3 regions of the Mesorhizobium sp. M0217 genome follow, and region 3 is predicted to be linked to each of the others. Evidence: riboswitches for the same ligand, from Rfam matches in the RefSeq annotation. Region 3 holds a riboswitch; each other region holds the start of a gene.
The links. A riboswitch is a leader RNA that binds a small molecule or an ion and turns the genes downstream of it on or off. The one in region 3 is predicted to bind cobalamin.
Positions count from the first base shown of each region.

Region 1 (9,628 bases), on a different contig from region 3:
CTCAAGGGCATCATCCGCAGGCTGCCCTACATCGCCTCGCTCGGCGTCGACGCCATCTGGATTTCGCCCTTCTTCAAGTCGCCGATGAAGGATTTCGGCTACGACGTCTCGGACTATTGCGACGTCGACCCGATGTTCGGGACGCTCGCCGATTTCGACGCGCTGGTTGCGGAAGCCCATCACCTCGGCCTCAAGGTGATGATCGACGAGGTGCTGTCGCACACCGCCGACAACCATCCATGGTTCAAGGAGAGCCGCGCCAGCCGTAGCAATCCCAAGGCCGACTGGTATGTCTGGGCCGACGCCAGGCCGGACGGCACGCCGCCCAACAACTGGCTGTCGATCTTCGGCGGCTCGGCCTGGCAGTGGGACACCAGCCGCCAGCAATATTATCTGCATAATTTCCTGTCCGAGCAGCCGGACCTCAACTTCCACAATCTGGAAGTCCAGGACGCGCTGCTCGACGTCACCCGCTTCTGGCTGGAGCGCGGCGTCGACGGCTTCCGCCTCGACACCATCAATTTCTACTTCCACAGCCAGGGGCTGGAGAACAATCCGCCGCTGCCGCCCGAAGAGCGCAACGACCAGACAGCACCTGCGGTCAATCCCTACAACTACCAGGACCATATCTACGACAAGAGCCGGCCGGAAAACCTTGCCTTCCTCGAACGGTTCCGGGCGCTGCTCGACGAATATCCGGCGGCCGCCGCGGTCGGCGAAGTCGGCGATTCGCAGCGTGGGCTGGAAGTGGTCGCCGCCTACACCGCCGGCGGCAAACGCGTCCACATGTGCTATTCCTTCGATTTCCTGGCGCCGGAAAAGATCAGCGCCGCCAAGGTGCGCCAGGTGCTGGAAGCCTTCGGCAAGGTCGCCAGCGACGGCTGGTCGTGCTGGGCCTTTTCCAACCACGACGTGATGCGTCCGGCCTCGCGCTGGGCCGCCGACGAAGCCGACCCGGCCGCCTATCTGAAGGTTATCTCGGCGCTGCTGATGTCGCTGCGCGGTTCGGTCTGCCTCTATCAGGGAGAGGAGCTTGGGCTGGGCGAAGCCGAGTTGCAGTTCGAGGATCTGCAGGACCCCTACGGCATTCGCTTCTGGCCCGAATTCAAGGGCCGCGACGGCTGCCGCACGCCGATGGTGTGGGATGCAACCGCCAGCAATGCCGGCTTTTCGACGGCCAAGCCATGGCTGCCGGTGCCGGGCAAGCACTTGTCGCAAGCGGTCAATGTTCAGCAGGGCGACGCGGCCTCGCTGCTCGAGCACTACCGGCGCTTTCTCGGTTACCGCCGCCAGCATCCGGCCCTCGCCAAAGGCGACATCGAGTTCATCGAAAGCGAGGGCGACACCGTCGCCTTCACCCGCCGTGAGGGCAATGAGCAGATCGTCTGCGTCTTCAATCTGGCCAGCAAGCCGGCCGAGGTCGATCTCGGTGGTCAGGCGCTGCTGCCATTGGCCGGGCACGGTTTTTCGGGACAATCCGGCACAGGTTCCATCCGCCTCGGCGGCTACGGCGCCTGGTTCGGGCGCATCGACTGAGTTTTTGACGAAACTGGATTTTTTGAGGAAATCCAGGTTCTCTAGGGAAATCACGGGAGGAAATTATGGCCGATGTCACGCTGAGACAGGTGAAGAAATCATACGGCAATCTGCACATTCTCCACGGCATCGACCTCGACATAAAGTCGGGCGAGTTCATCGTCTTCGTCGGCCCGTCGGGTTGCGGCAAGTCGACCTTGCTGCGGTCCATCGCCGGGCTTGAGGAGATCACCTCCGGCGAGCTGAAGATCGCCGGCGAGGTGGTGAACGACGTGCCGCCTTCCAAGCGCGGCATTGCCATGGTGTTCCAGTCCTATGCGCTCTATCCGCACATGACCGTCTACGACAACATGGCCTTCTCGATGAAGATCGGCAAGGAAAGCAAGGCCGAGATCGACAAAAGGGTGCGGCAGGCCGCCGAAATCCTGCAACTGACCAAATATCTCGACCGTCTGCCCAAGGCGATGTCGGGCGGCCAGCGCCAGCGTGTCGCCATTGGCCGCGCCATCGTGCGCAACCCGAAAGTGTTCCTGTTCGATGAGCCGCTGTCGAACCTCGACGCCGCACTGCGCGTCGCCACCCGCATCGAGATCGCCAAGCTCAAGGAATCGATGCCTGCCACGACCATGATCTACGTCACCCACGATCAGGTCGAAGCGATGACGCTGGCCGACCGCATCGTGGTGCTGAAGGACGGCCATATCGAGCAGGTCGGCACGCCGATGGACCTCTACAAGAAGCCCGGCAATCTGTTCGTCGCCCAGTTCATCGGCTCGCCGGCCATGAACATCCTGCCGGCGACGATCGACAGGACGGGCAACCCGACAATCGTCAGCCATGTCGGCGGCCGCAAGGCCACGGTGCCGATTGCAACGCCGGCGTCAGCCAAGGGTGCGGCGGTCAGCTTCGGCGTGCGGCCGGAGGATCTGTCGGTCGCCACCGGCACGGAATATCTTTTCGAGGGCGTGGTGGACTATGTGGAGCAGCTCGGCGAGGTGCAGCTGGTCTATATCGATATCGGCCGCGCCGACCTGCCATTGGTGACCAAGCTGCCCGGCAATGTCGAGGTCAAGCGCGGGGCAAAGCTGCGGCTGACCGCGGATGCCGGGGACCTGCACATCTTCGACGCCGATGGGCACTCCTTCTCGCTCAAGCCGGTGGAAGTGAAGGCGGCTTGAGATAGCTGCGTCGTACAGGCATGAAAAAAGAGCGGCGGGCTAGGCCCGCCGCTCTTTTTTAAGCTTCGGCTGTTAGTTGTTGCCGAACCGATCCCTGTCGCTGCTCTGAGGAACGAACTTCTGTTGGTCGTCCGACGAGTTCAGCAGCTTGTAGACCGCCGAGTTGGTGCCGGTCGACGAAGTGCGGGTGGTGTCGACGGCAGCGGCCGGCTGGTTGGCGCCATTGGAGCCATAATTGTCGCTGCCGGCAAAGGCAGCGCTCGAAACAGCCAGAACGGCTGCGGCGGCGAGAACGATCTTCTTCATTTTAGTCTCCTGAATTTTTCTGATGCCGCCAGCTGCAGCGGATAAGCCCGCCACGTGCTGGAAACCGGCTTTAGCGGCCGAAAAGGTTACGGTCGGCACCGTGGGCAGGCGCCTGCTCGGCTGGAGCCGACTTCTCAACCGAAGCCGTATGGCCACTATCGGTCGACGTAATCGCAGGCTGGTTGGCGCCGTTCGAACCGTAGTTGTCGCTGCCGGCGAAAGCGCTGCCGGAGATGGCCAAAACGGCGGCGGCAGCAAGGATGATCTTTTTCATTTCAAATACTCCTGAATTTTTTGGGATCCCGAGAGCGACGGGTTAGCCGCCCTTCTTTGGTCGGGATCAGCGATTGCCGTAGAGGTCGCGGTCGGCGCCCTGAACGACAGGCTGCTTGTCAGCGTGCGCCGGCTTCTGAATGGAAGCCGTATACGAGCTGTCGACCGAGACGGCTGGCTGGTTCGCACCATTGGAACCGTAATTGTCGCTACCGGCGAAGGCGCTGCCGGTGATCGCCAAAACGGCTGCGGCAGTGAGGATGATCTTTTTCATTTTTAGTACTCCAGTTTGTCTGTCCGTCTAGCGGCGTGTCTTGGGAGGAATTCGCGTCGTTCGGACAGCCCCGATGTGGGAAAGCCATAGGCTGGTTTCCAATCACGAAGTTGTTCCGTGTGGACCACGGTCCTGCACCTTGAAATTGTGCCAGGAAGTTCCTCTATGGTAATTTATCGCATTGTTTTCAGTCGCTTATGCCGAACCGAGTGGTTCGCTCCGATGTCGGTTTCCGGGCCGTCGTTCACACCGTCCTGCACGCATTGTCAACAGAAACGAACCGTTCGGTTCGATTAGAGATTGCTAATAGTAACTTTTCGATACCGTTGAGCCCTTTTTGCCCCCGATCGAACTGGATCCGCAGCGATTCGAAACGGCGATGATGGCGTCGCAAGAAACGTCTCAGCTCTTTGACCGGCGGCGGGGGGCGTATGCCGCGCGTGTCGCGCCGCATGGATATGATGTCGCTTTCATGCCGACGTCGCGATCGCTGCCGTGATTAGATGATCGCATCTCAGGTGCCGCTTCGTGACGACGCAGCGGAGAATTGGGAAGCCGGTCAGAATCCGGCGCTGCCCCCGCAACGGTGGTGGAGTTGAAGTCGCAACGGGAGACCACTGGGCAAGAGCCTGGGAAGGTGTCGCGATGGTCCGCAAGGACAACTCCAGAGCCCGGAAACCAGCCCGAGATGCATAGACTCGACTGATCGCGGTGGGCGGTCAAGAGGTGGATAGTGCATGTCCGGCGCCGCGCCGGCCTGCGTCCGATCCTTCCTCCATCACCACCAAGTTCAGTCCTTAAACCACGAGGACAGAACTATGGATACGCGCAACGACATGCTGAGGCTCCTGAACGGCCGCAAGCAAGGCTTTTCGCTGGAACAGCCCTTCTACACCGACCCGGACTATTTCAAGCTCGACATGGAGCTTATCTGGTATCGCGACTGGCTGTTCATCGGCCATGATTGCGAACTGCCGAAGCCCGGCAGCTATATCACCGTGCAGATCGGCGATTATCCGGTGGTGCTGGTCCGCGACCAGAAGGGCAACATCAACGCCTTTCACAATTCCTGCCGCCATCGCGGCAGCCGTGTCTGCAACACTGAGAAGGGCATGGCGGCAAAGCTTGTCTGCCCCTATCACCAGTGGACCTACGAGCTTGACGGCCGGCTGCTGTTTGCCCGCCAGATGGCCGACGGTTTCGACAAGAGCCAGTTCGGCCTGAAGCCCGTCGCCTGCGAGAGCGTCGGCGGCTACATCTTCATCTGCCTGGCGAAAGAACCTGCCGACTTTGCGCCGATGCGCGCCATGATAGAGCCCTACCTCAAGCCGCACCGGCTGAATGAAGCCAAGGTCGCCTTCGAGAGCACCATCATCGAGAAGGGCAACTGGAAGCTGGTCTGGGAAAACAACCGCGAATGCTATCACTGCGCCGGCAATCATCCAGAGCTGTGCAAGACATTCCCCGAAGCGCCGACGGTGACCGGCGTGCAGGGCGCCGACAGCGATCCGGAGATGCTGGCGCACTGGGCGAAATGCGAGGCGGCGGGCCTGCCGAGCAAGTTCCGCATCGATCCGGCCGGGCAATACCGCGCCACCCGCGCGCCGCTGCTGCGCGATGCCGTCAGCTACACGATGTCCGGAAAGCGCGCGGTGACGAAGAACCTGTCCGACACTGTTGCCGCCGACCGCATCGGCACCTTGATGCACTACCACTATCCGACGACCTGGAACCACATACTGATCGACCATGCGGTCACCTTCCGGGTGCTGCCGATCAGCGCCACCGAAACCGCGGTGACGACCAAGTGGCTGGTGCACAAGGATGCGGTCGAGGGGGTCGACTACAACCTTGAGGAGCTCACCCATGTCTGGACCGAGACCAACGACCAGGACCGCCGCATCGTCGAGGAAAACGCCTTTGGCATCCTGTCTCCGGCCTATGAGCCCGGCCCCTATTCGGAGCTGCACGAGGGCGGCGTGATCCAGTTCGTCGAATGGTACGCGGCCTTCATCGGCCCGCGCCTTGCCGAAGGCGGCCGGCCGGCGCTACGCAGCGTCGCGTGAGCTGGAGCAGGCGAAGAGGGACCAGAGGATGAATGCGATGACGGATCTTGGGCTCTATCGCCATCTTGACCAGATGGCGCCGTGGAACGATAGGCTGCAGGTGCTGGAAGTGATCGGCGTCAGCGACGAGGCGCCCGACGTCAAGACCTTCACCTTCCGCTCCGACAACCAGACCTGGTTCCGCTACAAGCCGGGCCAGTTCCTGACGCTGGAACTGCCGACACCGGACGGGCCGCTGATGCGCACCTACACGCTGTCGTCGTCGCCATCGCGGCCGTTTTCGATCGCGGTGACGGTCAAGGCGCAGGCCGGCAGCATCGGCACGCGCTGGATGTTCGACCATCTGGTGCCCGGTTCGCATGTCAAGGCCTACGGACCGGCCGGCGACTTCTCGTTGCACAGCCACCCGGCGGCCAAATACCTGTTCATTTCCGCCGGCTCCGGCGTGACGCCGATGATGTCGATGCTGCGCTGGCTGAACGACTGCGCGCCATGGACCGATGTCGGTTTCGTCAACTGCGCGCGGCGTGCCGAAGAGATCATCTTCCGCAAGGAACTCGAACTGCTCGGCGGCCATATGCCCGGCCTGTCGCTCGGCTTCATGATCGAGGAACGTTCCAGCCGCGAAGGCTGGTACGGCCATATGGGGCGCATCGATGCGATCCGGCTGCCCTTGCTGGCTCCGGATTTCCGCGAGCGCGAAATCTTCTGCTGCGGCCCCGATCCGTTCATGCGCGCCGTGCGCGGCATGCTGGATGCCGCCGGCTTCGACATGACGAAATACCATCAGGAGAGCTTTGCCGCGCCTGTGATGGAGGAAATTCCGGCGCCGTTTGCCTCCCCGGTCGAGGACGGCATCGCTGCACCTGTCGAAGCCGTGACGCCGATCCGCTTCTCGCTTTCGGAGGTCGATGCCGGCTGCGTCGCCGGCCAGACCGTGCTGCAGACCGCGCGCAGCTCGGGCGTGCGGATTCCCGCCGCCTGCGAGTTCGGCCTGTGCGGCACCTGCAAGGTGAAGAAGGTCTCCGGCGAAGTCGAGATGAGCCACAATGGCGGCATCCTCGACCACGAGATCGATGACGGTTTCATCCTTGCCTGCTGCTCGAAACCGTTGTCGGCGCTCGAAATCGAGGCTTGAGCCGGTCGACTTCGCCGCAACGGTCGCCGACGCAGGCGGTGTTCGCGGGTCTTTGTCTTGCCAAGCATAGGCCGAGTGATTTAGACGCACTTAGGAAGGGCTGGCAGGCCGTGAAACTGGCGCATCCCTTCATGGGCGCATGGAACGGGGGACAGAGCGATGCAACAGCGGGTCTACGCGGTCGCAAGCAAGGACATCGTTTTCGAATCATTCGATGGCGAAGCCGTCGTTCTCGATCTTTCGAACGGCAAGTATTTCGGCTTTTCCGATTCCGGCAGCCGGGTCTGGCAGGCTTTGTCGTCCGGCGTCGCCACTGAAGCGCTGGTCGGAGCTGCCGCGGCCGCCGCAAAAATAAGCCTGGCCGACCTCGAAAGCTTCGTTGCCCGACTGCTCGATTTCGGGTTGCTTGCACCAGCCGAAACACCGGCGCAACCGCTTTCGGGCGAGCTGTCGTCTGCGCTTGCTGCCAGCAATGAGCCGCTCAAGGTCGATGTCCACGACGACCTTGCCGATCTCATCATTGTCGACCCGATCCATGAGGTCGAGGAACCTCTCGGCTGGCCGGCGGTGAAACAGGCATAATCGTTTCCCTAAAGCGCGTCGCGTTTGAACGGACTCAGGCGACGCGGTTTAGATCTTTGATTTTATGCATGTCGTCGTCTCAAAACCGGGGCCACCCCGAGCGACATGCATCAGGCGACCCGGCGCAATTCTGGACGCTGGAACAACGAACACATGCCTTTGATCACGCTGCAAACCCTGCCGGATTATGCCCGCCATGTGCTGGCGGCCGCGGAAAGCGCCGCCGCCTTCTATCCCGTTACCGCCGGGGTGCGGTTGCCGGGACTGGACCTGAGTGTCCACCTCGACCATGGCACGCTGGCGGAAGCCATGAGCCATGCCTTCATACCGGCCCCGGAAAATCCGTCTGCATCTGACGGCTGCCGCATTTTCGTCGCCCACCCGGCCATCGATGGCGTCCCCGCCCCGGCCACCTGGGGCCGAGGCGATTACAACCATCATGCCTTTGCCAACCGGCTGGAAGAGGCCGGATTGCGCGGCAGCTACTATCATGATCTCGACTTCTGGCAGTTCCATGATCCGCAACGCCATGTCGGGGCGCAGCTGATGATGTCGGCCGACGCCTTTCCGCCATGGGAACAAGGGGCGCCGCTGCGCGCCTTCCTGCATTGGGAATATGCGGCGCGCGGCATGCGGCTCACCCATGCCGGCACGCTGGGCATCGATGGCAAGGGCGTGTTGCTGGCGGGCTCCGGCGGAGCCGGCAAATCGGGAACGGTCGTCGCCGGCCTGCTCAATGGGCTCGATAGCGTCGGCGACGACTATGTGCTGATCGACCGGACCGAGGGGGTGACGGCCTATCCGCTGTTTGCCACGCTCAAGCAGGATCCGGAGGGCTTCAAGCGGCTGAAGCTGGAGGGTCGGCTAAATTCGTACCAACCGCTGAACTGGCAAGGCAAGCATGCCTTTCACATCAACGAGGTCGCGCCTCGACCAACTCCTGCAAGTCTGGACATTATTGCTTTGATAGTGCCCCATATCAGGGGAGGTGCGAGAAGCTCGGTCATGCCCATATCGCGCAAGGATGCCATGATCGCCTTGGCGCCGTCAGGAATCGTGCAGATGCCGGGCGAGCGGGAAGCGGGCTTTCGCTTTTTCAGCGAGCTTACCCGCGATCTGCCATGCTACCGGCTGTCGCTGGGGACCGAGCCGCGCGAGATCGCCGGCACGATTGCGGATTTCGTCCTTCGGGGCGCTGCATGAAGTTGAGCATCATTGTGCCGGTCTACAATCGGGAGATCTATGTCGTTTCGACGTTGCGGTCCCTGCTCAGGCAACGCGACGATGCCGATCTCGATATCATCGTTGTCGACGACGGCTCGACGGACAGCTCCGTTGAAGCACTCCGCGCCATCATGCGGGAAGCGTCGTGCATCCGCCTGTTCCAGCAGGCCAATCACGGCGTGGCCAACGCCCGCAACACAGGGCTGAAGCAGTTGCTGCCGCAAACCGAACTGGTGTCGTTCCTGGATTCGGACGACGTCTCGCCGGCTGGACGATTCAAGGCTGACCTACCCCTGTTCGCGGCCGACCCTGCGCTCGAGCTGACCTACTCGCTGATGACGCGCGTCGATGTCATGGACGACGAAACCCTCCAACCGGCACCGGGCGGCGCAGGTCCCACCGTGCGCGGCGTCAGCCTTAGCGCCGGGATATTCCGCAGGGCACTGATCGACCGTGCCGGTGCTTTCGACGAGGAGTTCCGGCAGGGCGAAGACGCCGACTATCTTCTGCGCATTTTCGAAACCAGCCCGAAGCACATTTTTCCCGACACCGTCGCGGTATACTACCGGCGCCACCCCGGCAATTTGACCAAGCAAAGGGATGTGGCGGTGCGCGAATATCTGCGTGTGATTCAGAAATCCTTGCGGCGGCGCAAGGCCGATCCGTCGCGGCGCCCGGTCGAGGGGCTTTTCGAGATCAAGCGCCCGGCAGAGTGGTGAAAGAATGAACAGATCACAGCCTGGAATGCGTGCTTGAAGCTGAGCGTGATCATGCCGGTCTACAACCGCGAACGCCATGTCGGCTCGGCGCTGCGCTCGCTGCTGAGGCAGCGCGATGCCGCCGATCTCGACATCATCGTTATCGATGACGGTTCGACCGACAGTTCGGTGGCGGTCGTGCGTTCGCTGATCGCGGAGGCGCCGTGCATTCGCCTTTTCCAGCAGCAGAATGCCGGGGTGACGCGGGCACGCAACGCGGGCTTGCGGCAATTGCTGCCGCAGACCGGGCTGGTATCGTTTCTCGATTCGGACGACATTTCCCCGCCGGGCCG
Region 1 is NZ_JAMYSN010000006.1:9,851-19,478, forward strand. Features, by position in the region: gene bglA (beta-galactosidase BglA) at 1-1,536, shown strand, start outside; gene NKJ18_RS12430 (ABC transporter ATP-binding protein) at 1,602-2,714, shown strand; gene NKJ18_RS12435 (DUF680 domain-containing protein) at 2,787-3,020, opposite strand; gene NKJ18_RS12440 (DUF680 domain-containing protein) at 3,091-3,294, opposite strand; gene NKJ18_RS12445 (DUF680 domain-containing protein) at 3,361-3,567, opposite strand; cobalamin riboswitch at 4,067-4,268, shown strand; gene NKJ18_RS12450 (aromatic ring-hydroxylating oxygenase subunit alpha) at 4,386-5,633, shown strand; gene NKJ18_RS12455 (FAD-binding oxidoreductase) at 5,671-6,771, shown strand; gene NKJ18_RS12460 (PqqD family protein) at 6,931-7,353, shown strand; gene NKJ18_RS12465 (serine kinase) at 7,507-8,556, shown strand; gene NKJ18_RS12470 (glycosyltransferase family 2 protein) at 8,553-9,296, shown strand; gene NKJ18_RS12475 (glycosyltransferase family 2 protein) at 9,330-9,628, shown strand, end outside.
Region 1: linked by a shared signal. The riboswitch ahead of NKJ18_RS12450 (aromatic ring-hydroxylating oxygenase subunit alpha) and the one ahead of NKJ18_RS06650 (CbtB domain-containing protein) in region 3 are both predicted to bind cobalamin.

Region 2 (9,628 bases), on a different contig from region 3:
ATCGGGCAAGGCCTATGCCGAGCGACTAGCAAAGGCAGGAATCATCACAAACTTTAATATGGTGCCTGGCGACCCGCGGCATCCGGCGGTCACAAGCGGAATTCGCCTGGGGGCGCCAGCAGTGACGTCAATGGGCATGCGCGATGTGGAAATGGTGCAAATTGCTGGCTTCATTGACTCCGTCCTCCAGCGGCCAGACGACGAAGATCTCCATGCCTGCGTGCGAAGAGACGTTGCCGACTTGTGCGCTGCGTTCGAGGTCCCGGGCATCTGCGACAAGTAAGGTCGGCCAAGCAAAATGCCCATACCACATCCAACACCCGAAGCGAGGTATTCATGGCTAGGCAGTTCGTGTTCTCTTCCGAATCGGTTGGCGCGGGGCACCCGGATAAGTTGGCCGACAACATCTCGGATGCCATCCTCGATGCCATCCTCCGCACAGATCCCAAGGCGCGCGTCGCCTGTGAAGCGTTGGTAAAATCAGGGATAGTCGTTCTGGCTGGCGAGATTACCAGCGATGCGCAGGTGGATTATAGCCAAGTTGCGCGCGATACGATTCTCGACATTGGGTACGACGACGAGGCCGTCGGCTTTGACGGCCGGCGTTGCTCCGTCGTTCATGCCCTCACCGAGCAGTCGCCCGACATCAGCCAAGGCGTTGACGAGGGCAGAGGGCAAGACCTCCAGCAGGGAGCGGGAGATCAGGGCCTCATGTTCGGCTACGCATGCCGCGAAACCGATACCCTGATGCCTTTGCCAATCCAGCTCGCTCATCGCTTGACGAAACGGCAGGCGTATGTCCGGAAGGCACAACAGCTTGGCTGGTTGCGTCCTGACATGAAATCCCAGGTCTCAGTGCGCTATGAGGGGTTGCGCCCGGTCGCCCTGGATACGATCGTCGTGTCGACGCAACATGACGAGCAGGTCTCGCAAGAGACTGTCCGCGAGGGCGTCATTGAGGAAATCATAAAGCCTGTCCTGCCGACCCACCTTGAGACGGAAGGCATCAGGATTCTGGTCAACCCGACGGGGCGGTTCGTAGTCGGCGGGCCGCGCGGCGACTGCGGTCTCACTGGACGCAAGATCATCGTCGATTCCTATGGCGGGATGGGTCGTCATGGCGGCGGCGCCTTCTCGGGCAAGGACCCGTCCAAGGTTGACCGCTCAGCTGCCTATGCGGCCCGCTATGTCGCAAAGAACATCGTCGCTAGCGGACTTGCGGACGTGTGCGAGGTGCAGCTTGCTTACGCAATCGGCGTGGCCAGTCCGGTTTCCGTCATGGTCAACACGTTCGGGACAGCCAGGGTTGAGGAAAGCAGGATCGAGCGCCTCATTCTTGAGTTGTTCGATCTGAGACCGAAAGGCATTATCAAGATGCTTGATCTCTTACGACCTATATACCGCAATACAGCGACCTATGGCCATTTTGGCCGTGAAGAGCCTGATTTCACCTGGGAGAAGACAGACAGGGCGGACGAATTGCGTCGCGAGGCAGGACTCGCCGCCCCGTGAGAGCCGCCGGCGAACGGATTGGCGAGCGGAAAGCCCATTCCCACCGGGCAGACCCGGCCCGGCCGGCGTGGCGAGAAGCCGGCAGGTTCCGAGGCGGAGACATTGATGCCGGATTTTGACGTGCTTTGCATCGGCAATGCCATTGTCGACATCATCGCCCAGTGCGACGACGCTTTTCTCGAGACCAACGGCATCATCAAGGGTGCGATGAACCTCATCGACACCAAGCGCGCCGAGCTGCTCTACAGCCGCATGGGGCCGGCGATCGAGGCCTCGGGCGGCAGCGCCGGCAACACGGCGGCGGGCGTCGCCAGCTTCGGCGGCCGCGCCGCATTCTTCGGCAAGGTATCGAACGACCCGCTCGGCGAGATCTACGCCCATGACATCCATGCCCAGGGCGTTGCCTTCGACACCAGGCCGCTTGAGGGACAGCCGCCGACGGCGCGCTCGATGATATTCGTCACCCCCGATGGCGAGCGTTCGATGAACACCTATCTCGGCGCCTGCGTCGAACTCGGCCCGGAAGACGTCGAGGCCGACAAGGCATCCGGCGCCAAGGTTACCTATTTCGAGGGCTATCTGTGGGATCCGCCGCGCGCCAAGGAGGCGATCCGGCAGACGGCGAAGCTCGCACACGAGGCCGGGCGCGAAGTGTCGATGACTTTGTCGGATTCGTTCTGCGTCGACCGCTACCGGGACGAGTTCCTCGAGCTGATGCGCTCGGGCACTGTCGACATCGTCTTTGCTAACAGCCACGAGATCAAGTCGCTCTACCAGACCTCGTCCTTCGACGAAGCGGTGGCGCAGATCCGCAAGGACTGCAAGATCGCCGCCGTCACACGCTCGGAAAAAGGCTCGGTTATCCTGCGCGGCGACGAGACCGTCACCATCCAGGCGACGACGATCCGCGAGTTGGTCGACACCACCGGCGCCGGCGATCTCTACGCCGCCGCTTTCCTGCATGGCTACACGCAGGGCCGCGACCTCAAGACCTGCGGCGATCTTGGCTCGCTGGCGGCCGGCCTGGTGATCCAGCAGATCGGCCCAAGGCCAAGGCAGAATTTGCGCCGCGAGGCGGAACGGGCTGGGTTGCTGTAGGTGGGCGAGCAACTAACCAGCTGCCCTGCTGAGACGATCAGCGCAGTGGCCGAACTGTGTCAAACCTCGCTCATATCGACAGCCATTCGCTCCGGAGAACTGACCGATGCTGATGCCGTAAAGCTCGCTGGAGAGGTGCAAGGCGGGCTTGCCTTGACGGCGTTCACCGATATCCAGATCGCCGCCGGCATTTTCCAGAAGCTCAGCTTGTGGAAGGCCAATAAGGTTCCTGAGGTAACGGAGAACTCGCGGCGACCGTCGGAGCACTTGAACTTGCGATCACGTCCCGCGTAGCAGCGAAGGATGCCGAATGCGGGCAGACTGGTTCCCATTGGTCTGCGACCAGCGGAACTGGCAGCTGGGCTTCATCCTCGTCAATCTCATTACAGGACGGGACGGGCCCACTTCGGCTTGTTGTTCTGCCAGCATGGCACGGACGAGTGGATGCCAATAATCTATGAGAACAGGTCGTTCACCCAAGCTGCGTCGCAGCCCGACAGGAATCCGCTAGTTGGACAACGGTGGCAGGGGTGCAGCTCCGGCAATGGGCGGACTGAATATTTCACAATGCAGACAAAGACGTAAAGGACGTACCACATAACGACATAAACATTTCGTTATGCGGTATTGACGAGGTGCGGGCTGCTGTGATTGTCTGCGCGTCGTGGTTCTCCGCACGGCGCTGCCGCAGCGGAGCTAAGAGGGAAGCCGGTGCGATGCCGGCGCTGCCCCCGCAACTGTTAGCGGCGAGCCAAACCCACTCATGTCACTGAGGCGAATAGCCTTGGGAAGAGGGGTAGAGGCTATGACCCCGCGAGCCAGGAGACCTGCCACGACGAATTACGTCCACGGGCGGGGTGTCTCGGTGGCCGCTGCAACCCGGCGTTCGTGCCGGCCTGCTAGCGCCTTCCTTGTCATCGACGCCCCAACCATCGGGGTATGACATGACTGACTCTCAGCAAATTCCTGTAGCAACGCTCGGCGTGCCGCGCTTCGGTCGTCGGCGAGAATTGAAATTCGCGCTTGAAAGCTACTGGTCCGGAAAATCGTCCGCTGGCGACCTTCTCACGACGTCGAAGGCGCTCCGTGCCGCTAGCTGGGAAGAGCAGCGCGATCGCGGCGTGTCGAAAATACCGTCAAACGACTTCTCGCTTTACGACCATGTGCTCGACACCGCAGCCATGGTCGGCGCCATTCCCTCCCGTTACGGCTGGAATAGCGGCGAGGTCCCACTTGACATCTACTTCGCAATGGCGCGCGGCAACCAGGGTCAGACGGAGGATTGTGCATACGCTGGTCACCAGGAGGCGGCTCATGGGCCCGGTGTAACCGCGATGGAAATGACCAAGTGGTTTGACACAAACTACCACTACATTGTGCCGGAACTGGATGATGATCAGACGTTCGCCCTCTCGTCGACGAGACCCGTCGATTACTTCCTCGAGGCCAAAGCTCTCGGCATTCACACACGCCCAGTCATCCTTGGCCCCATCACCTTCCTCAAGCTGGCGAAATCACCTGCCGAAGGGTTCGATCCTATCGCGCTCCTACCGCGGCTGCTGCCCGTTTACGAGCAACTCCTGCAGAGGCTGAAGCTGTCGGGAGCCGACTGGGTGCAGATCGATGAGCCGGCGCTTGTCCTCGATCTGAACTCCAACGAACGAGCTGCGTTCGAGTTCGCCTATGGCCAGCTGTCGAAAGCCGCGCCCGAGCTGAAGATCATGCTGGCTACGTATTTCGGGCATCTGGGAGACAATCTCGAAACCACGGTTTCTCTGCCCCTGGCCGGGCTGCATATTGATCTCGTGCGCGCTCCCGAGCAGCTGGAAACGGTGGGTCGGCTCGCTCCGAAGGATCTGGTGCTCTCGCTTGGCTTGATCGACGGCCGCAACGTCTGGCGTGCGAACCTGCCCGCCATTCTCGACCGCATCAAACCGATCGTCGCCGGCTGGCCCTTGGACCGCGTCGAGATCGCGCCTTCTTGCTCGATGCTGCATGTGCCGATCGACCTGCGCATGGAGACGGAACTCGACGCCGACATCAGCTCGTGGCTCGCCTTCGCGGCCCAGAAGACCGACGAATTGGTGTTGCTGGCCCGGGCCTTGTCCCAAGGCAGAGATGCGGTGGCTGGCGCTTTGAAAGCGTCTGCCGAGGCTGCCGCCACGCGCGTGACATCCACGAGGATCCATGACCCGCTTGTTCAGGGGCGGATCGCTAGCATTGACGACAGCGCGAAGCGACGAGAGAGCGCTTTTGCCGAGCGCTCCAGAGTCCAAGCCGGCTCACTCGGGCTGCCGCCGTTCCCGACGACGACCATCGGGTCCTTCCCGCAGACGCCGCAGGTACGCAAGGCGCGGGCCGCTCATGCGAAGGGCCAGCTGAGCTATGTCGACTACGAGATGTTCCTGAGGAAGGAGATCGAGGCTGCAATTCGCTGGCAGGAAGAGATCGGGCTGGACGTGCTGGTGCACGGTGAGTTCGAGCGAAACGACATGGTACAGCATTTCGGCGAGCAGCTGTCTGGCTTCGCCTTCACCCAGCATGCCTGGGTACAAAGCTATGGGTCGCGGTACGTGCGTCCCCCCATCATTTTCGGCGACGTATCGAGGCGCAATCCGATGACAGTGCGCTGGTGGCAATTCGCCCAGTCGCTTACGGAAAAGCCCGTGAAGGGAATGCTGACAGGCCCAGTCACCATTCTCAACTGGTCTTTTGTTCGCGACGACGTACCCCGCTCCGAAGCCTGCCGCCAGATCGCGCTCGCCATCCGCGACGAAGTGACGGATCTCGAAAGGTCCGGCGCAAGGATGGTCCAGATCGATGAGGCCGCGTTTCGCGAAGGATTGCCACTGCGCCAATCTGACTGGAAAGTCTATCTCGACTGGGCTGTCGAATGCTTCCGGATCGCTTCAACGGGTGTAAAGGACGCGACTCAAATTCATACCCACATGTGCTATTCGGAGTTCAACGAGATCATTCACGCGATCGCTGGAATGGATGCGGATGTCATTTCGATTGAGACGTCGCGCTCGAAGATGGAACTGTTGGAGGCCTTCACGAACTCCAAGTATCCGAACGAAATCGGTCCCGGCGTCTATGATATTCACTCACCACGCGTCCCGAAAGTCGGCGAGATTTCGGACTTAGTCATGCTTGCCCGCGAGCGACTGTCCGACGGCCAACTGTGGATAAACCCGGACTGTGGCCTCAAAACACGCAAATGGGAGGAGGTCCGCCCTGCCCTCATTAACATGGTCGCGGCAGCACGCGCGCTCCGGCAGAAAGTGCAGGCGTGAGGCTTCTCTTCCTCACCGTGTGGGGAGTTGCCGGCTGGCGGATGTCGGCCGGGAATATGCCAAACCGATCACACTCTTGGAAATAAGCCACACGGCGAAAATGTGCAATTTTCCTTCGGCACGTGTCCTCATCCCGCAGAAATATAAATGTGACACTACGCTATAGTATTGGTCCTTGGGAACATACAGGCCCCGCGCCTCGAACAAATCGTACACACGTCGTTTCTCAAAGTAGACTGCTTGGCATGTTCGCTCAGGCGGCGACAATATATGGTGCAGCGCGTCTGTCCGCTTCCCCAGCTGATTCGCGCAGACGACGGGCGAGGTGGCAGGTTTCGGGTATTGCTAGCGTCCCGCCAATTCGGAAATGGACCTCGCGATTCGTCCGTCCAAGTAAAAGTCGCATCATTGTCGATTGCCACGTCCGCAGCCAGCTGGCCCTTTATTTTCCTGAGATCTGCGTTACAGGCCGGGGCGTTGTCGCCGTTTCGGAGGGTAAGATGGGATAGGCGACCTCGGGTGCCTCTCCGGTCAGCGAGTTGAGGAAGGCAACAAGCAGGTCAACTTCTTCGTCCGCCAGTACTACGCCAAGCTGGGTGGTCCCCATGATAGCGACGGCCTGTTTCAGATCCCAAACCTTGCCCGAATGAAAGTATGGCGCGGTGAGTGCAACGTTGCGCAGCGGCGCCACGCGGAAAACATAGTAGTCATCGGCTGCATTGGTGACCGCAAATCGGCCCTTGTCTTTTTCCGGCAGGACCACGGCGCTGGGCTGTTCCACGAGGCCGAATGGGAAATAGGCTTGCCCACCAACGTTGATGCCGGCATGGCAGGACGAGCAGCCTTTGTCCATGAAAAGCGCCAGGCCCTGTTTCTGTTCGGAAGTCATGGCAAGCTCATCACCATTCAGGAAGCTGTCGAACGGGGCCGGTGTGACCAGTGTCGCCTCGAAGGCTTCGATTGCCTTGGCGAAGTTGTCGAAGGTGACCCGATCGGCTTCAGCCGGAAAAGCTGCATCGAACCACTGGACATATTGCGGCATGGACTTGAGCGTGGCGATGACTTGGTCCGGTGTATTGGCCATTTCGATGCCGGCTTGGACCGGTCCCTTCGCCTGAGCCTTCAGGTCTGCGGCACGACCATCCCAGAACTGAGCGATGTTGAAGACAGCGTTCAGTACAGTCGGCGCGTTGCGCTGTCCCTTCTGCCAACCATGGCCGATCGAGGTTTCGTGATTGTCGTCGCCGCCGGTGGCCAGGTTGTGGCACGAGTTGCACGACAAGACGCCTGACGCCGAGACGCGTGGATCGAAAAACAGTGCCTTGCCGAGAGCAATCTTTTCCGGGGTGATCGGGTTGTTGGCGACTGTCGGCGTGGTGGATGGCAAAGCCCTGAAGGTGGCCAATGCCGTATCTCTGAGGTCGGTGGGGATCGAATCCGCAGCAAAGGCGGTGGGTGCCAGCAAGGTGACAGCCATCGTTCTGAATAGGATTTTCATAAATTGTCTTCCTGCGTCGTGCACGCAGCCACTATGCGATCTGCGGCTCATGAACGCCCTGAGCTAGATCAGCTGAGGGAGAGGACCGGGGTCTGACACCTGTTTTCGCGGCTGAGCTGGGAGCCTTTGGAAGTGATCGCTCTTCTCCATTGGACTTCAGGGAGGAGGAGTACCCCTGCTCGGCAACCGTTTGTATGCATCAAAGCACGCCCTGAGGGCGGCTTCGTAGAATCGGTCACTGCGATCTTCCAGCCATCGTTGAGAAAGTCGATAGCGTCCGCAAGACTGGCAATCTCTTGCACGATGTGCTCTGCACGCCTTGCGAAAAGTGAGCTTCTGAAACGTCAGGGTTCATTCGTTCCTCCTGACCTGCTGATTGCGTGAATCGGCCTTGTCGACACCCGCCGACTGCACATTGTGATGTCACCAGCGATGGCGATTTCAATACCTAAGCAGCGACGGTCTATGCGACAGTATGGATGTCCTGTCGGAATAGCCGGTTCGCCTTATCGACGTCACACCGGCATATAGCTCCGCTTCTACGAACATCCCATCACGCGAGGAAAGACATGGCCAACACGCGCAGTATCGCCAATCTAGCCCTTGTGTCGGCGCGGCGCTTGAGCAGGTCCACCGACTGTAAGTGCCTCACACCTTGATCCACAGATCCTAGGCGATGACCACGTTGTCGTCATAATTTGACGGGCGCGGGGCATTGGCCCATAAGCGAGCCACCGCAATCTGTGCGGTTGCCAATGCGAAATGAAGTGAATTGGAATGAATCTCCGGTTTGCGAAACACGCACGTCCGACGCAGCTTGCGTTGACAGAGGCGGTTTTACGCGCAATAGCACTTCCGCCGGCCTATTTTTGTGGAGTTCAATTGTGGTTCGGCCAAGGGCGCTGGGCGCCGGACGGGCCCCGTGTAAACCTCATTAAAGAGAGAGAGACCCTGCATGGAAGAATTCTTACCGCGCATCGCCACTGGTGCCGGCATCGGCCCGGCTGTCGCAGAGAAGGCCGTTGGGTTAATGCTGGGTTTCCTGCAAAGCCACGCGGCCGACGGTCCCGTTGCGCGCATGATCGAGGCCATTCCGGGAGCTTCGGAATTAGTAGCGAAGTATCATGGCAAAGACCCAGAGGGTGGCGGCCTTATGGGGCTCGGCCAGCAATTGATGAGTGAGGGTCTCAGCATGGCAAAGATCGCCGGCCTCGCCAACGAGACGATCGCCTGCGCCAAGGAACATGCCGGCGACGAACTCGTGGACGAGGTCCTCAATTCCGTTCCTGGCCTTCCCCAGTTCGTCTGATCAGCGGCAGCCGGGGGCGCATGACCTCGTGCGCCCGTGCCGGCCCGTCTGCGCAGCAGGCATTCTCCGCCGAGCGTTCCGTACCGATCTCGCCAGACCACCGACCGCCGGGCACGCCAAGCGAGCGTTGGAGTACTTCATTCGTCTGTTCCAAAATCGACCTCAGGCGAATCGATGTGTATAATTTCCGGCGGTAAGGGTTTATCCTGAACGCTTTCGATGAAGCCCGCGAGATAAGCAAACGTATTGTATTTCTCGAGGACCAACCGCTTCGCCTCTCTTATTGCGCCGCGACGTTCCTTCCAGAGGTCCGAGTCGATGATTTCCTGAATTTTTGGGATTACGTTCTTGTCCTCTGGGTCAATCAGAACCATAGAGTCCGAAGGGAAGAACCTCGTGATTGCCGGGCTGCCGTAATAAATCGGCATTGTTTCAGCAACGAAGCAGTCCATAAGCTTCTCTGTAAAATAGTAATCAGCACGAGTATTCTCGAACGCTATACTGTAACGGTAAGGTGCGAGTGCGTTCCATTTATCTCCAATCAGCCGAAAACCTCGGCCGAACAGGTCAAAATCGAGCTCCTTTGTCAGCCGTTCCAGAAACGCCAGCCGATATCGATGTCCTTTGAGCAGGGCGATGTCACTGGTAATCCATGAGAGCCGAAGCGGCTTATCCACGACTTCGCTGACCAGAAGTTGGTCATATGTCTTGTTTACAGACCAAGACCGAGTGATAGGTGGAGACAAAACGAATCGGCGCGCTGCATTCTGCCGAGCAGCCAGCTCTGCGTCACACGTCAGGACGATAGTATTTTTCCCCTGCCCTTCATGAAACGCGCGATGAGCTTTCGTCGGCGGTTCGCCGATTGCAAAAATTGTCCTGTTTGGGCTCGCCTCGATATCAACAGGGAGCCCA
Region 2 is NZ_JAMYSN010000025.1:10,257-19,884, reverse strand. Features, by position in the region: gene glyA (serine hydroxymethyltransferase) at 1-283, shown strand, start outside; gene metK (methionine adenosyltransferase) at 337-1,512, shown strand; gene NKJ18_RS27040 (adenosine kinase) at 1,618-2,610, shown strand; gene NKJ18_RS27035 (hypothetical protein) at 2,611-2,904, shown strand; cobalamin riboswitch at 3,259-3,459, shown strand; gene metE (5-methyltetrahydropteroyltriglutamate--homocysteine S-methyltransferase) at 3,555-5,906, shown strand; gene NKJ18_RS27025 (cytochrome-c peroxidase) at 6,349-7,404, opposite strand; gene NKJ18_RS27020 (hypothetical protein) at 8,360-8,713, shown strand; gene NKJ18_RS27015 (glycosyltransferase family 10 domain-containing protein) at 8,851-9,628, opposite strand, start outside.
Region 2: linked by a shared signal. The riboswitch ahead of metE (5-methyltetrahydropteroyltriglutamate--homocysteine S-methyltransferase) and the one ahead of NKJ18_RS06650 (CbtB domain-containing protein) in region 3 are both predicted to bind cobalamin.

Region 3 (9,628 bases):
AGTAGCCGCCATGCTCGGGCTCGGCCAGCCAGTTGGTGCCGAAGGTGACCTTCTCGTTTGCTGCCGCGCCGAACGTGCCGGCTCCAAGCAGCGCGACCGCAAGCGCTGAAATCTTCTGTTTTCCGTACATCGACACCACCCTTTGTTGGCTCCGGAGCGTCACGCGCCGGGCTCGACACCATTGATCCAAGAAGCAAGACACATGCCACCGCCCGGGCCGCCTGCTTGCGCGGCAGTCACTGCCAACACCGGACGGGTCATGCTGTGCGGGAGGCATCGTGCCTATTTTTTGGACGCCTGTCCACAATCGCCCTTGTGCCATGCACCACATCTTGAACGTACTATCGGTCACGTCTTAGGCTGGTCTCGCAGACAGGAGATTGCCATGTTCAGATACCTCGCGCCGAAGTCGATCAAGCCGCCTTTCGCCCGCTATAGCCACGGCGTCGAGGTGCCGCCAGGCAAGCGGCTGGTTCTGTGCTCCGGTCAGGTCGCCATCACGGCGGACGACCAGATCCCCGAGGATGCCGGCGCGCAGGCCGAGCTCTGCTTTCAAAACATAGCGGCGATTCTGGCTGAAGCCGGGCTGGGGCTAGGCGACATCGTTCGCATAAACGCCTACGTCACCGACCGCGCCTTTCTGCGGCCCTATATGGACGTCCGCGACCGCTTGTTTGCCAGCCCCGCGCCCGCCTCGACGCTGATGATCGTGTCAGGCTTTGCGCGGCCGGAGTTCAAGGTCGAGGTCGAGGCGATTGCGGCTGGGTGATCGACAGGCGACGTTTGGCGCGCTAGGTCTCCCTCACAGTCAAGAGGCATGACATGACCGTTGCAAACAGACGCGTGTGGTGGGGCGACTACCGGACCACCGAATACGCCGCGATCGATCCGGAGGCGACGATTGCCGTGCTGCCGGTGGCGGCGATCGAGCAGCACGGCCCGCATCTGCCTGTATCAACCGATACCTCGATCATGAACGGCATGCTGGAGACGGTCATCGCCCGCCTGCCCGGCGATCTCGACATCCGCATCCTGCCGGTCCAAACGGTCGGCAAGTCGAACGAGCATCTGCAGGCGCCGGGCACGCTCACCCTGCCGGCGGCCACCCTGGTCGATGCCTGGACCGAGCTTGGCCTGTCCGTTGCCCGCGCAGGCGTAAGGAAACTGATCGTCGTCAACTCGCATGGCGGCAATGAAGAGATCATGGGCATCGTCACGCGCGAGCTGCGCGTGCGTGAGAGGATGCTGGCGGTGAAGACCAGCTGGCAGCGCTTCGGCCGCCCCGCCGGCATGTACACCGAGCTGGAAGACCGCCATGGCATCCATGGCGGCGACGTCGAGACCTCGTTGATGCTGCATTTTCGCCCGGAGTTAGTCGACATGGCCAAGGCCGACAATTTCGCCTCCAAGGTCGCCCGCGCCGAAACCGAATTTGCGCTGCTGCGCCACACCGGAACGCACGCTTTCGCCTGGATCGCTGGGGATCTCAACCCCAACGGCGTGGTCGGCGATGCCAGCATTGCCACGGCCGAGAAAGGCCGACTGACGGCGGAGCATCAGGCCCGCGGCTTCATCACCCTGTTGAAGGATGTGCGCAAGGCGAAGTTGGCCGAGTGGCTGGCGTAGCGGGCCGCCTTAGCCGTCGATCTTCAACACGAAAGGCGTACCCTCAAAAGCATCGGCGCCGCGTCCGATCGCCTCGATCGCTTCGATCATGCGGCCTTGTCGTGAGAGAAGAGCATCCGCGACGGCGATCAACCGTGGATTGGGTGTCGCCGAGGGCGAAAGCTTCCGCAATGTCTGCGCAAGTTCGACTTCGTCGCGCTTCGGGGCGAGCGCCGCCGCAATGATATAGGCCGAGGCGGTCGAGCGGCTGATGCCGGCATAGCAATGGACGACCATGGGTTTGGCGCGGTCCCATTTCCGGGCGAAATCGAGCAGATTGCGCACATGGCCTTCGCCGGGCATGGTCATGCCGTCCTGCGCCACCGCGATGTCGTGCATGACCAGATGCAGGTGGTTTTCCCTCGCGATTGAGGCCGGCCGCGTCACCTCGGTGCCGGCAGCGAGCAGCGACAGCACGCGCTCGGCGCCGCTTTTGGCCACCGTCTCCTCAAGCTTTGCCAGCGAACAGATATGGATCATGGCGCGATCTCCTTCGACCCATCGTCGCGCCGTGCGTGCCAGTCGGCAAGCGCCGATTCGAGCCGCTGCCATTCCTCCTGACTTCCAGGCAGCCCCGCGCGGAGCACCTGGGGACGCTCGGAAAAATGCCTGAGCAATATGCCGCGCTCACCGAGCGTCGAAAACAGCCCCGGTGCATCGGCAAGCCGGAGATAGCGAAACAGCGTCGTGCCGCCGGCGACAGCAACGCCAAAGCGCGAAAGCAGCGCATCGAGCCGCGCCGCATCCTGCGCCAGCCGCCGCCGCATGTCGGCCTGCCAGCCGCTGTCGGCAAGCGCGCGGATGCCGTATTCGAGCGCTGGGCCGGCGACCGCCCAAGGGCCGAATTGCGTTTCAAGCCTTTCGACCGTCACCGCATCGGAAAGTGCGAAGCCGAGCCGCAGGCCGGCGAGACCGAAGAACTTGCCAAACGAGCGCAGCACGACGATGCCGCCCCGCCCGACATCGCCGGCCAGGCTTTCCGCGTGCGGGCCGACATCCATGAAGGCTTCGTCGACGACCAGCAGACCGCCTATGGCGCGCAATGTCTCGGCAAGCCGAAGCAGCCTCTCCCGCGACACGACGCGCCCGTCGGGATTGTTGGGATTGACGACGATGGCAATTTCGGCTCCCGCAAGCGCCTCGAAATCGTCGACCTCCGCCACCGCATGGCCGGCAATCGCGGCGGCCCTGGCATGCTCGGCATAGGTCGGCCCGAGCACCAGCGCCTTGCCGGGGCTGACCAGCGAGGCGACGCGCGGCAGCAGGATCTGCGTGCCCGGGGCGACCGCCACATTCTCGGCCGAAGGCGCGCCATAGGCGCCGGCCGCGACCCTGGCCAGCTCACGCAGGCGCGCGGCCTCCGGCAATCGTGACAGGGCGGTGGCGGGCAGCTCGAAAAGCGGGTAGGAGTGCGGATTGATACCTGTCGAGAGATCGACGAAAGGTTGTGGCGCGTGAGGGAAGAGCGCCTTCGCCCGGCCAAGGGATCCACCGTGATCCACCACAGTAATCGCTCCATCAGAAAGCTTCATGTCGATCCTGATCGCTTTCCTGTCGCTGGCCATCGAACGCATCCTGGGTTACCCGGACTGGCTGTTCCGTGCCGTCGGCCATCCCGTCACCTGGTTCGGCAGGCTGATAGCCTTTCTCGACCACAGGCTCAACCGCGACACTGATTCCGACGCGCTGCGTCGCCGCCGCGGCGTGCAGGCGCTGCTGGTGATCGTGCTGGTGCCGGCGGCAATCGCCTTCATCGTGCAAATCCTGCTCTGGCAGCTCTTTCCTGCCGGCATGATCATCACGGCAATCCTGGCCTCGTCGCTGCTGTCGCAAAAGAGCCTTACCGAACATGTCGAGGCGGTGGCCGATTCGCTGGATACCGGCGGGCTGGCGCTCGGCCGCATTGCGGTTGCGCGCATCGTCGGTCGCGATCCAGAGAAGCTCGACCATGCCGGCGTCAGCCGCGCCGCCATCGAAAGCCTGGCCGAGAATTTCTCCGACGGCATCGTTGCGCCCGCCTTCTGGACAGGTGTCTGCGGTCTGGCCGGCGGCGTGGCCTACAAGGCCGCCAACACCGCCGATTCGATGATCGGCCACCGCACCCCGCACCACGAGGCCTTCGGCCGCGCGGCAGCACTCTTCGACGACTGGATCAACCTGCCGGCGTCCCGGCTGACCGCGTTGCTGATCGTTGCCGCCGCCTTTCTCGTTGACGGCGCCGATCCCCGCAACGCCTGGCAAGCAGTGCGGCGCGACGCCAAAAAGCACCGCTCGCCCAATGCCGGCTGGCCGGAAGCGGCAATGGCCGGCGCACTCGGCCTGGCGCTCGCCGGCCCGCGCAGCTATGGCGGCGTCATCATCGAGGACGCCTATATGGGCGAAGGCGGTAGGCGCGCGGCGGAAAGCCAGGACATCAGGCAGGCGCTGAAATTGTACCAGGTGGCGGACTATCTGCTGATTGGGCTGTTCGGGTTGCTGTCGGCGGTGCTTATCGCGGTGACGTTCTGAGAGCTTACCGTCGCCCTTCCTTTACCCTCCCCCTTGTGGGGAGGGTCGGCGCGAAGCGCCCGGGTGGGGGACTGCGACCTACGAGGACCCCCACCCCCATCCGCTTTGCGGATCGACCCTCCCCACAAGGGGGAGGGTACGAAACCCCTCAAAACTCGATCCCCTGCTGCGCTTTCACGCCGGCCGAAAAATGATGCTTCGTCACGCCCATCTCCGTCACCAGATCCGCCGCCTCGACCAGCGCCGGCTTGGCGTTGCGGCCGGTGACGACGACATGCAGACCTTCGCGCCGCGCTTTCAGCGCCGCCACCACTCTGTAGAGATCGAGATAGTCGTAACGCAGCGCGATGTTCAGTTCGTCCAGCACCACGAGGCTGATCGAGGGATCGGCGATCAGCTCCAGCGCCTTGGCCCAGGCGGCTTCGGCCGCCTTAATGTCGCGCTTCAGATCCTGCGTCTCCCAGGTGAAACCCTCGCCCATCGTGTGCCAGACGACGCGGTCGCCAAACGCCGCGAAGGCATCCTTCTCGCCGGTGTGCCATTTGCCCTTGATGAACTGGACGATTCCGACGCGCTTGCCATAGCCGAGCATGCGTAGCGCCAGCCCGAAGGCAGCCGTGGTCTTGCCCTTGCCGGGTCCGGTGTTGACGATCAGCAGCCCCTTCTCGACCGTCTTTTCCGCGACCTCGGCGTCCTGCACCGCCTTGCGCTTGGCCATCTTGGCGCGATGGCGCTCTTCATCTTTTGCGTCGATAACGGTCATCTCATTTCACCTTGAGCGGCAGCCCCGCCACCATCAGAAGCACCATATCAGCTACCACCGCGATCTGCTGGTTGAGCCTGCCGGCGGCATCGCGGAACCGGCGTGCCAGCGCATTGTCGGGCACAATGCCTTGTCCGACTTCGTTGGAGACCACGAACCACGGCCCGCGCGGCCGCGAAAGCACATCGGCCAGCCGCCGGCACTCCCCCTCTAGATCATGATCGGCCAGCATATGATTGGTCAGCCACAGCGTCAGGCAATCGACGAGCACCGGCTGGTTGTCGGGCAAGGCTTCGAGCGCTCCGACAAGATCGAGCGGCGCGTCGATGGTCGCCCAGCCTTCGCCGCGCCGCGAGCGATGCAGCGCGATGCGCTCGCGCATCTCATCGTCATAGGCTTCGGCGGTGGCGATATAGGCCCATGGCGGCGGCAACGCCGTCGCCAGGGTTTCGGCATGCGCGCGCCTGCCGGCGCGCCCACCGCCGATGATAAAGGTCAAACTGCGATCAGGCAAAGCTGTCGCGCAGGCTGGTCGCCGAGCCGGTGAAGCGTTCGCGCACCACGCCAATGACGGCGCCGAGCACCAACCAGAACACCAGATTGGTCACCGTCACCGCCACCACGAACTGGTGATGCAGGCCTTCGGGGATCGGCGTCTCGAAACTGTCGGGCTGCGGCGCGCCGACAATATGCGGGGCGACGATCAGAACGACGGCAAGGACGGTCAGCGGCGCCGAGGTGCGGAAGGCGATCAAGGCAAGGCCAATGGCAGTCGCCACAACCGTCGCCACCCACCAGATCTGGCGCTGCATGAGATCGGCCGCCGGCATTGCCGGCAGTTCCGGCGGCAGGCCGAGGCCCGGAGCCAGCGTGAATACGGCAAAGCCGGCCAGACCCCAGAACACCCCCTGGCGCCAGTTGCCGATGCCGCCGGCGAATTCGGAAACCGCCACCAGGACCAGCGCGAAACCGATACCGGTGACGATATTGGCCAGCACGCTGAAGGCGAATCGCTCGAAGCCGTCGGCCGGCGCCCAGCCTTCGTCCTCCGCTGGCGCGGCAGCTTCAGCCGGTGCGGGTGCTGCGCTGCTCACGGCATTTTCCGCCGGCGCGGCGGTGCTCATGGCATTGGTGTCCGCAGCGTTGGCGGCGGGCGCCGCGGCATGCTCATGCTCATGGCCGCCACCAGCCTTTTCGTAGACCTCGGCCTTGAGGATCAGCGGCACGGTGGCGTAGGCCTGCATGCAGGCGAGAGCGACACCCGCCACGAGCCCTGCGATCGCCGCGATGAACACGACGTTGCGAAACAGGTTCATGATGTCAGATCCTCGTCAGTGGCAGGGAAACGCCATCGAATGGCGATAGTCGTGCGCCGCATTGTGGACCGCATCGATATGCGAGAAACCGACAACGCCGACGACGAAAATGCCCAGAAACGCGCTAAGCACGAGCTGCATGAAGCGCGACTGCGAGGAGACGGAAGCGCCGAGGGAGACGGAAGCGGTATTCATATCTTGTCCTTTCGCCCTCCACCCGAGGGCATCGAAGTCAGTTCCCTGTCGCCGGCAGGTCTCCTGGCTCGCGGATCAGCGCCCTTCCCCACCTTCCCGAGGAAAAAATCCTCAGTGGCTTGGAGAGGACTACCGCACACAGTTGCGGGGGCAGCCACGGCATTGGGCAACAAGTCAGCCCTCACCGCATTCCCTCTTGGTCCCTAACGGAACCGACGACATGCATGACTATAGGCTGAAACGGCCGCATCCGGCAAACCAAATTCCGCCGGCCAACAGCGCGAATGCGCCATGCGGCGTTACGGGTTCAACGCGGTGATCCGCTCGGCAACCAGCCGCTGCAGCCGCCACAGATGGCGATCGTGAATGCCGCGCTCTTCAAGGTTTTTCACCGTGTTGTAGAGATAGTCGGCGCCCGACCCCCAGTGCCCGCAGGACGTTGCCAGCCTTTCGACGACCTTGCCCTCGTCGAGCGGCCCTGAATAGGTCAGGCCGTTGCGGTTGATGACGAAGGCCAATGCCCTGAGCGGTCCGGCCTCGCTTGCAAGCTTCAGCATGCGCGGCCGGTAGCTTGTCGGCTTCAGCGTGACTTCGCGCCGGAAAAGCCGGCCCAACTGCCCGCGCCGGTTACTTTCGGTCAGCCGGAAGGCGACGCCCTTGCATTGTCCGCCACGGTCCAGCGCCATCATCAGGCCGGGGCTGTCCTTGGTGCCGCGCCAGCGCGTCATGTTCATGCAAAAGGACCGATGCCAGCCGCGCGCCAGCGCAACGCGGTCCTCGACATAATCTATTTCCGGTTTCCAGATCAGCGATCCATAGCCGAACAGCCATAGCGGTTCGCTATCCGGGAGTTCGACCTGCAATTCATCCAGCAGCGCGTCATAGTCGGCGTCATCGAGATGCATCGCGTCCGGATCCGGCCCGGGGTCCCTGATCTCGCGCCAGCAGCGCGCGACCAGCTCCGGCGTAAGCGACATCTGTCGTGCGGCCAATTTCCGAATCCCCCCAATTTCCGAATGTCCCATGTCCACGACATGATTATGCGCCGCGCCTGCAACCGGCAATGCGGCACTCTGATTGACAAACTATCTGCCGGGGTGTCGGCTGACGCTTCATAGGAAGCCAGCCATGCATCCCAACCCGAGCGAGCGCGACCCCTATAACGGCCTGAGCCGGGCCGAACCGACGCTACCGTCATCGGCCTATTGGGATAGCGAGGCTTACCAGCGCGATCTCGACGCCATCTGGTACAAAAGCTGGCTGCTCGTCTGCCGCGAGGCCGATCTTGCCCAGCCTTTGGCATTCAGGACATTCCGCGTTGGCACACAGGAAATCGTCGTGCTCCGCGACGACACCGGCGAGTTGCGCGCCTTCCACAACACCTGCCGGCATCGCGGCTCGCAGCTTTGCCAGGAAAGCGAGGGCCGGCTGAAAGCGCGGCTCATCACTTGCCCCTACCATGCCTGGTCCTACTCGCTGCGCGGCGATCTCGTGCGCGTTCCCTCGAAATCGCTGCCAGATGGTTTCGACAAGGCAGATCATCCGCTCTACCGGGTGGCGCTGTCGGTATGGCGCGGCTTTGTCTTTGTGAACCTTCAGCAGGCTGCGGCCGGCTCCGCCGGGACCTCCTTCGATCCCGCATCCGGCGACCTCGCCAACTGGCCGCTGGAAACTCTGGTATCAGGCCATGTCCTGCGCAAGGTGATGAACTGCAACTGGAAGATCTTCTGGGAGAACTTCAACGAGTGCCTGCATTGCCCAGGCGTCCACAAGGACCTGTCTCGGCTGGTGCCGATATACGGCCGCGGCCTGATGAGCCGGCACGACGACCCCGACTGGGTCCGCCATGCCGACAATGACGCACCGGAGTTTTCGGGTGGCCTGCGCGCCGGCGCCGAGACCTGGTCGCGCGACGGACATGCCCATGGCCCGGTCTTCCCGGGCCTGACGCCGGCCGAGCGTGCGGCCGGACAGACCTATGCCACCAGCCTGCCCTCGATGTTCATCGTTGGCCATGTCGATTATGTCAGGACGGTGCGACTGATGCCGCTCGGTCCCGAACAGACCGAACTCACCGCCGAGTGGCTGTTCGCGCCCGAGGCGCTGGCTGAGACGGACATCGACAATGTCGTCGCCTTCGGCACCCAGGTGCTGGAGGAGGATGCCGCGATCTGCGAGATCAATCAGAAAGGCCTGCGCTCGATGCGCCACCAGGCCGGCGTGCTAATGCCGGAGGAGTACGATCTGCACCGCTTCCACAACTGGGTGCGCGAGCGGCATGCAGCGCTTGAGGCAACCGCCTGATCGGCGACTAAAGCGACTTCGGCAGATAGCGCCAGGAGATAAAGCCGCAAACCGCGGCCAGAATGCCCAGCGTCACGAACACCGAGCCGAGGCCGAAAAACGCCAGCACCACCGAATAGACCAGCGGCGGCGTCAGCTCGGAAAAGTCGAGATAGGTGCGGTAGACCGCGGCCATCTGCGCCCGCTCATAGGACCGCACCGAGCGCATGAAGGCGGTCGAGCCCAGTGCATCGAGCGCGATGGTGAAAAAGGCGCCGCAGAGCAGGAAAAAGCCCGTAAGCAGCGGCGCGGTAGTGCCGACCGCGCCCGCCGCAAGCAGCGTCGCCGACATCGCGAAATAGGCGAAGGTCATGGTGCGCCGGCCGCCGAAGCGTTTTCCCGCTTTGCCCCAGAAGATCGCCATGAACAACAGCGCATTGCCGGCCGAAACCAGCAGGCCGCCGGCAAGCTTGCCCTCGCCGGTAATCACCATGAACAGCGGCCCGTAGACGAAGAACGTCGTCCAGAAGCAGGAGCGGCCGAAGGCGATCAGCCAGGCCAGCCTGAGCCTGGGTTGTGCTACGAAGCGGCCGATATTGGCCAGCGGATTGGCCGGCCGTGTCTTGCCCGGCCGGATCGACCGGTTGTCGCCCAGCCTGTAGGTCCAGAACAGCGCCAGCAAGGCCAACGCAAACACCGCGACCGCGCCATGCGCGGCATAGATGCCGTACCGTGTGTAGAGGAAGATGCCGAGTGTCGGCCCGCCGGTCCAGGCCAGCATCGACCACGCCATGCGCAGCGATTCGGCCTGCATGAAATCGGTCTTGCGGATGTGGTCCATGATGTAGAGGTTGAGCGTGATCGACAGGGCGCTCGCCCCCATCACGCGGCACAGCAT
Region 3 is NZ_JAMYSN010000002.1:431,423-441,050, forward strand. Features, by position in the region: gene NKJ18_RS06605 (ABC transporter substrate-binding protein) at 1-130, opposite strand, end outside; gene NKJ18_RS06610 (RidA family protein) at 386-769, shown strand; gene NKJ18_RS06615 (creatininase family protein) at 823-1,626, shown strand; gene NKJ18_RS06620 (tyrosine phosphatase family protein) at 1,636-2,145, opposite strand; gene cobD (threonine-phosphate decarboxylase CobD) at 2,142-3,197, opposite strand; gene cbiB (adenosylcobinamide-phosphate synthase CbiB) at 3,196-4,173, shown strand; gene cobO (cob(I)yrinic acid a,c-diamide adenosyltransferase) at 4,322-4,936, opposite strand; gene cobU (bifunctional adenosylcobinamide kinase/adenosylcobinamide-phosphate guanylyltransferase) at 4,938-5,450, opposite strand; gene NKJ18_RS06645 (CbtA family protein) at 5,443-6,252, opposite strand; gene NKJ18_RS06650 (CbtB domain-containing protein) at 6,268-6,447, opposite strand; cobalamin riboswitch at 6,484-6,679, opposite strand; gene NKJ18_RS06655 (gamma-glutamylcyclotransferase) at 6,747-7,439, opposite strand; gene NKJ18_RS06660 (aromatic ring-hydroxylating oxygenase subunit alpha) at 7,576-8,751, shown strand; gene NKJ18_RS06665 (MFS transporter) at 8,759-9,628, opposite strand, start outside.